Regions from separate parts of the Cytobacillus sp. Bva_UNVM-123 genome, predicted to be linked through region 1. Evidence: riboswitches for the same ligand, from Rfam matches in the RefSeq annotation. Region 1 holds a riboswitch; the other holds the start of a gene.
What was found. A riboswitch is a leader RNA that binds a small molecule or an ion and turns the genes downstream of it on or off. The one in region 1 is predicted to bind lysine.

Region 2: another riboswitch for lysine. It lies ahead of KDN24_RS18720 (aspartate kinase); the one in region 1 lies ahead of KDN24_RS02875 (amino acid permease).

Annotation. Positions count from the first base shown of each region.
Region 1 is NZ_CM177772.1:565,151-569,278, forward strand. It holds gene KDN24_RS02875 (amino acid permease) at 453-1,898, opposite strand; lysine riboswitch at 2,056-2,235, opposite strand; cyclic di-AMP (ydaO/yuaA leader) riboswitch at 2,468-2,763, shown strand; gene kimA (potassium transporter KimA) at 2,993-4,128, shown strand, end outside.
Region 2 is NZ_CM177772.1:3,651,423-3,655,550, forward strand. It holds gene KDN24_RS18715 (YslB family protein) at 1-241, shown strand, start outside; gene KDN24_RS18720 (aspartate kinase) at 325-1,554, opposite strand; lysine riboswitch at 1,668-1,849, opposite strand; gene uvrC (excinuclease ABC subunit UvrC) at 1,949-3,721, opposite strand; gene trxA (thioredoxin) at 4,112-4,128, opposite strand, start outside.

The DNA.
Region 1 (4,128 bases):
TACAATACCCATTGAGATCGATTCTTTTGTTGTTATTCAGAGGAAATCACTTTTATTAGGTTGTGCGAGACCGTTTCTATCGTATGATAACTGAGAATCGCCTTTAATAATGTCAACGAAGTCGAATCTTTTGTATGAATCTCTCAAATCGACCTTAATCAAGTGACCGAGGTCGAATCTTTTGTATGAGTCCTGTAAATCGACCTTAACAGTTAGAACGAAGCCGATTCTTTTGTATAAGTTCTGCAAATCGACCTGAATCAGTTAGAACGAGGTCGAATCTTTTATATAAGTCCAGTAAATCGACCTTAATCAGTTTGAAAGAGGTCGATTCTATCGTTGACTTCTGCGAACCGACCTCAATCAAGCCGAACAAGATCGTTTTTCATTAGATTCCCGTGAACCGCCTTCATCCACACTCTTTTGAGAGAATTATTTCCATTGAAAATGATCTAATTCTCAAAATCACATTCTTTCAATGGAATGAGCTTTGTTTTATGTTTGATTTTATAACTAAGCCAAACAATTAAGAACAGTGGTAAGCCGATATAGGCTGCGATAATGCTGTGCCAATCAATTGTTCCATCTGTGAAGGCTTGGAAGTTTTGGCCTAAAATAATAATGATACATAGAATTAATGCGAATAATGGCCCGAATGGGAACCATTTTGCACGATAGGGCAGTTTGTTTAGGTCACCGCCTTGAGCGATATAGGCTCTGCGGAAGCGATAATGACTAATGGCAATACCTAGCCATGTTACAAATCCAGCCATCCCTGAAGCATTTAATAACCAAATATATACTTGACCATCGCCAAAGATCGTCGTTAAAAAGGCAAGGGATCCAACTAATGCTGTAACGATTAGTGCGTTGACAGGTACGCCTCTTTTATCAAGCTTTGCTAAGAATTTCGGTGCGTTTCCATCACGTGCTAAGTCCCAAAGCATTCGGGTTGACGCATACATGCCTGAGTTACCTGCAGATAATACAGCAGTTAAAATAATGGCGTTCATGACGGACGCTGCAAAAGCAAATCCTGCACGTTCGAAAACGAGTGTGAAGGGGCTCACGGAAACAGCTTCACTTAATAGCCGTTCATCTGTATAAGGAATAATCATGCCGATGACAAATATCCCTAAAATGTAAAACAGTAAAATTCGCCAAAATACGGAGTTTATCGCTTTTGGAATTGTTTTTTCAGGATTTTCACTTTCTCCAGCAGCTACCCCGAGTAATTCTGTTCCTTGGAATGAGAAGCCTGCAGCCATAAAGACACCAAGAATGGCAAAGAAGCCTCCATTAAAAGGTGCATCTTCAATAGTGAAGTTCTTAAAGCCAATGGTTTCTCCCCCCATAATGCCAAAAATCATGAAAAATCCAGTAATGATAAAAATAATAACCGTTACAATTTTAATAAGTGCAAACCAAAACTCTGCCTCTCCAAATCCTTTAACAGATAAATAGTTGAAGCCGAACATGAGCAGGAGTGCGAGGCCACTCCAAATAAATGAAGGACTTTCAGGAAACCAAAACTTCATAATTAGCACAACGGCTGCTAGTTCAGCGGCAATAGTAATGGCCCAGTTATACCAATAATTCCAGCCAATCGCAAAGCCAAATCCTGGTTCAACGAATTTCGTTGCATACACTTTGAATGAACCAGCAACTGGCATATATGCGGCCATTTCAGCAAGGCTTGTCATAAGAAAATAGACCATGATTGCTACGGCTGCATAGGCAGCTAAGGCACCTCCTGGTCCAGCTGTATGTACAGCTCCTCCACTTGCTAAAAATATCCCTGTCCCGATCGATCCACCGAGAGAGATCATCATAAGATGACGTGCTTTCAGTGTTCGTTTTAATTGTGTAGGGTTTGATGATGTTGCTGTTTTTGCCAACTTGTACACTCCTTTTGTGTAACACATAATTTATCATTTTGAAGTGAGAGAGCTATTTAGCAATTGTTCTTAAAATGTATCGGAGGCACATTCGTACAAAAAATAAAAACAGCCGTCGAAAAAGATCGACGGCTGTTGAATAGGTCCGTTAAATCCTTCCGAAGATAGCTCTCCACGTGAAAAACGTGACAGTGGTGTTCCTGTTCGAAAACACCCCCAGCAAGGATATACAATGATTTATCCAAGCTTCGGCAGCTTATCCTTTCAAAATCGGAGTCATCAATTTCATTGAATCTCGTCCGCTTTACTCTTATAAGCCGCAGCCTCTACCCCATCGGTGAATGGGAATATTATATTAATATATTGAATTATAGTAAATTATTGGCCAACTTGCAATGGATAAATTTGTCTTATTCGTGCGAAAAAATGTATAAAAAATAGTATTTACAATCCGTAATTACAGGAGTATTATAACTAACAGTTTCATATTTCACATTCAGTGAATGACTGCATGCAACATGTTGCCACAAGTCTTTTGAGTGTAATCACATTCACTGATGGTAGTTTCACTAATTAAATCGCTGAAACCTTTGGTGCGGGGGAACCGAACTTATGGATTATGAATAATCCAAGGGGTGAATCCTATTTAACTTCATTCAGCAATTGCTTCGTGTGGAGAAGGGTGTAAAGTTTTTACTTTACGCTCAGCTGAATAAGGTTTAAGCCTTTGGCAAATGCCTCAGATATGTAAAGATATTCGTAAAAATCTGGGAGGCATAAATACGCTAAGGCAAATTTGATAGGTAGGGCTACTCACAGGTCCGAATCCGACAGCTAACCTCGTAAGCGTTATATGAGAAGGAAGGTGGAACTTGTATGACTTTAAAAAATTAACGTCTACAGGTCTATTTGCTAATGGCTTGAAGGCGTTTTTTTGATCCATGAATTGGGGCTTTTATGTTTTTTAGTTATCTATTTCGCCGATCGTGTCGTTTAAACAAGTGTGAACGCCAAGTTTTTCTAAGTGGAATTGACCTAGGCATTTAAAGTCAAACTAAGTTTTACTACATTATTTTTTAAGAGGGTGAATAGCATTGTTGTCTTCTATCAAACGTTTATTAATCGGACGTCCATTAAAATCAACGGAATTAGGCGAGCAGAAACTTAATAAAAAGAAGGCATTAGCAATACTTTCTTCTGATGCTTTATCCTCTGTAGCCTATGGTCCAGAACAAATTTTGATTGTGCTAGTAACAGTTAGTACAACAGCATTTTGGTATTCTATTCCGATCGCAGTTGGTGTACTCATTTTGTTAACCGCTTTAATTTTATCCTATCGGCAAATTGTTTTTGCTTATCCACACGGCGGCGGAGCTTATATCGTATCGAAAAATAATTTAGGCACTAATGCAGGCTTAATCGCTGGGGGCTCACTTTTAGTAGATTATATTTTAACGGTGGCAGTTAGTGTATCAGCTGGTACAGATGCCATTACATCTGCCTTTCCGATTTTACACGATTATAATGTAGGCATTGCCATTATCTTTGTCTTTATCATTACAATTTTAAATTTAAGAGGAGTTACGGAGTCAGCTTCAATACTAGCTTATCCAGTATATTTATTTGTCATAACATTATTTATTTTAATCGGAGTAGGGCTTTATCGGATTATGACAGGCCAAGTTTCTCCTGAATTGCATACTTCTATCGGAACACCAGTGGCAGGAATAAGCTTATTCATTTTACTAAGAGCATTTGCTTCAGGAAGCTCTGCATTAACAGGAGTAGAAGCTATCTCCAATGCGATTCCGAATTTCAAAAATCCTGCTCCTAATAATGCAGCTAAAACATTAATTGCGATGGGAACTTTGTTATGTATTTTATTTTCTGGAATTGTATTTTTAGCTTATTATTACGGCATTGCGCCAAGTGAAAAAGTAACCGTCGTTTCACAAATCGCAGAGGGCGTATTCGGTAGGAATACCATGTATTACTTCATTCAAGGTACAACCGCATTAATCTTAATTCTTGCGGCTAATACGGGCTATACAGCTTTTCCAATGCTTGCCGTTAACCTTGCTAATGATAAATTTATTCCGAGAATGTTTAAGATTCGAGGGGATCGTTTAGGCTATTCGAATGGAATTATCATTCTGGGCCTTTTCTCCATTTTGTTAATTATTGCTTTTGAAGGAAGGACGGAACAGCTTATTCCCCTATATGCAGTAGG
Region 2 (4,128 bases), 2.1 Mb from region 1:
TCTTACCTTAAATAAACAAACAAAAAATGAAATGGAATTAGAGTTATTTAGCCCTTTAATAAAGGAGCGTTGTGAACAAAATAAAAATTGCACCTTTCAGCTAGAAGCAGGCTTTATTGCACAACAAATCGAAAATCAAAAAGGTGTGATTTGTGAAGCCTTTGAGCATCCGAAAAAGAAAAAAGGAAAAGTGCAGTTCACTGTAAAATGGGATAATAAAGATACGATAACGTCTGAGTAATGTTCTATTATCCGAATAAAAAGCTTTCAAAATTCTTCTTTTGAAAGCTTTTCTTCATTTCTATATAAGGAAGCGATAAAGTGTCACGCTTCCACTTGTAGCTTTGCTAGTTCAAAAGCATCATGTAGCGATTTAACTGCCTGAATCATTTTTTCTTGTTCAATTACAGTAGAAACTTTAATTTCGGAAGTACTTACCATCTTTACGGAAATATGATGGGCAGCTAATACGGCGAACATTTCAGCTGCAACCCCTGGATTCGAAACCATTCCCGAACCAACAATCGAAACTTTCGCAAGCTTTGATTCAGTTTCAATTTGTTCATAGTTTAATTTATGCTTGCTGTTTTCCAATACTTTCACTGTTGCATCAAGATCTTCATTTTTGATTGAAAAAGAAAGATTCGTTGTTTGTTCGGCTGTAGTACTTTGAATGATAATGTCTACATTAATTTGATTTTTCGCAAGCTCTGAAAAGATAACCGAAAGGCCTGTTAATGAATCAGGCAGGCCTAGAACAGTCACTCTCGTTATATCGCTTTCGAAAGCTACTCCACGCACAACTAAATTTTGTTCCACCTTTACTTCCTCCTCAATTATCGTTCCAGACTCTTTTTCTATACTGGAACGAACCTCTAACTGGATATGATAGTTTTTAGCAAACTCAACAGCTCTCGGATGAAGAACTCCTGCACCTAAATGAGCAAGCTCAAGCATTTCATCATATGAAACTGCCAAAAGTTTTCTAGCATCCTTTACATATCGTGGGTCAGTCGTGTATACGCCAGTAACATCTGTATAAATTTCACATTTCTCAGCTTTTAAGGCTGCTGCTAAAGCAACGGCTGTTGTATCAGAGCCGCCGCGTCCTAATGTGGAGATGGAACCGTCCTCAGTAATTCCTTGAAAACCGGCAACAACAACAATTTTTCCATCATTCAATTCTCTTGTTACTCTGTTTGTATCAACAGCAATAATTCTTGCGTTACCGTGGACTGGTTCTGTCTTGATTCCTGCCTGCCAGCCAGTTAGAGAAACAGCCGGATAGCCTTTTTCAGTTAACGCCATCGCTAATAAGGAAATGGTTATTTGTTCACCTGTAGTTAATAGCATGTCCATTTCACGTTTGCTCGGATTTGCAGAAATTCCTTTTGCTAAATCAACAAGTTGATCTGTCGATTTTCCCATTGCTGAGACAACAACAATTACATCATTTCCTTTATCTTTCTCCTCCATAATTCGCTTTGCAACATTTTGAATTTTTTCTGCATTTCCTACAGAGGTTCCCCCATATTTCTGAACAATTAATGCCACAGTTTCCCTTCTTTCTAAATGATTTATCAATGAGGAAAGATTCCTGTACAACAAAAAAACAGCAATGAGGCTATCTCATTGCTGTGCTTAAAAACGTATTAAAAATACGCACACAGTGAGATAGCTCTCCAAGACAGTGTTTTGTCTTGACAATCCTACATTTATTAAATGCAAGACCAGCAAAGAAAGTGATGAGACTTTCCCCACTTCGGCAAACTTTCCCTTTCAAAGCTTTTCATTGAAGCTCATTCTTCTCCAAGCTTTTACTATTGAAGTTTGCACCTCTACCTTCACTTTTAGATCGGAAGTCCAAAATAGGATGGACAACACTTTATTTCTCTAAAGTGTATTTAATTTTCAGCAATTATAGCATATTGTTATTTTTCCAACAATACTATTCTTGCAATTTTTTAATTAATGCATCCGCAACTCTTTCAGGCAGTCCAATATCCCTAAACTCCTGAAGCGTGGCCTCTTTCATTTTCTTGACGGAGCCAAAAGTTTTTAGCAATTGTTTTTTCCGCTTTTCACCAATCCCAGAGATATCATCAAGAACAGACTGAAAAGCATTTTTTCCACGCAGCTCACGGTGGAAAGTAATGGCAAAGCGGTGAACCTCATCTTGAATTCTTTGTAGTAGATAGAACTCTTGGCTATTCCGGGCAAGCTGAATGATTTCTAAAGGGTTTCCATATAATAGCTGTGATGTGCGGTGCTTTTCATCCTTAACGAGTCCAGAAATGGGGATATCGAGATTTAATTCATTTTCAAGCACATCTCGGACCGCCTCTACATGTCCCTTTCCGCCATCAATAATAATGAGATCAGCAAGTGGCAAATCTTCTTTAAGAACACGTGTATATCTTCTTCGCACAACTTCCCTCATTGAATCATAATCATCAGGACCTTGAACAGACTTAATTTTATACTTCCGGTACTCTTTTCTTTCGGCCTTTCCATCAATAAAGACAACCATTGCTGATACTGGATCTGTTCCTTGTATATTAGAATTATCGAAAGCTTCAATCCGGTGAGGGGTATAAATTCCCATCTGTTTCCCTAAATTTTCAACTGCCTTAATCGTTCGCTCCTCATCTCGTTCAATAAGAGAAAACTTCTCTTGCAAAGCAATTTTCGCATTTTTCGTTGCAAGCTGAACGAGATCCTTTTTCTGACCACGCTGAGGCTTTAACACTTTTACTTTTAAAAGCTCCTCTGCCATTTCAGCACTTATTGAATTTGGCACGAGGATTTCGCGTGGCTTAAAATGGTTTGTTTTCGTATAGAATTGACCTAAGAACGTTAGCATTTCCTCATCCGGTTCATTATAGATTGGAAAAATAGATACATCCCGTTCAATTAGTTTACCTTGCCTAATAAAGAAAACTTGAACACACATCCATCCTTTATCAAACGCAAACCCGAACACATCTCGATCTGTAAAGTCGGTTGTCGTAATTTTTTGTTTTTCCATTGTCGTTTCTATATGGGCTATTTTATCGCGGTATTCTTTTGCTCTTTCAAAATCAAGTTCCTCAGCTGCTGCTGTCATTTTTTCTACTAGTTCTTTTTTTATATCTTTATATCCACCATTAAGAAAGTGAATGATCTCATCGATATTTTTTTTATATACATCTTCACTTACATCTTGAATACAAGGTCCAAGACATTGACCTAAATGATAATATAGACATGCTCGACTTGGTAAATTTGTACATTTCCTTAATGGGTACATACGGTCTAGTAGTTTTTTTGTTTCATTTGCTGCTTGTACATTTGGATACGGACCGAAATATTTTCCTTTATCTTTCTTTACTTTTCTTGTTGTAATAAGACGCGGATGTCTTTCAGCTGTTATTTTAATAAACGGGTAACTTTTATCATCCTTCAGCATGACATTATATTTCGGATCGTGCTTTTTAATTAAATTCATTTCAAGAATCAATGCTTCCATATTGGAGGAAGTGACAATATATTCAAAGTCTTCAATTTCATTTACTAGCCTTAATGTTTTTCCATCATGTGAGCCGGTAAAATAAGACCTAACCCTATTTTTTAAAATTTTTGCCTTCCCAACATAAATAATGGTTCCTTGTCGATCCTTCATTAAATAACAGCCAGGTTGGTCCGGCAAAAGAAGAAGTTTATTTTTAATTATATCGTTCATTAATCGTTCACCTCCGTGCCTCAGCCTTTTGTTGTCTAGTTAAGCCCGAGCTTAAAATCTTACTATATTCCATCTTTAAAGGAAAGCACAACCAGCTCGCCTTATGCTTGAGGCCCACAAGATGTGGGTCATGCAGACGTTGCCACAGGACGTGGTGATTTTAGTCTGCGTTCCTTTCTGAGCGAGCCGCCTCAGCATTTATTTATCCAGCTGCAGCGCCTAGGGGCTCGAGGTCTTAAGTCAATCTGTCAAGAAGGCTAAAGTACAGCCTTCTCGCCAGCTCGCCTTAAGCTTGTCGCCCCTGAGCGAGCCGCCTCAGCATTTAATATGATCATACAAAAATCCTCGGCCTAAATAAAGCCGAGGATTTAATAAATGAAAAAAAATTATTTATACATGTTTTGATA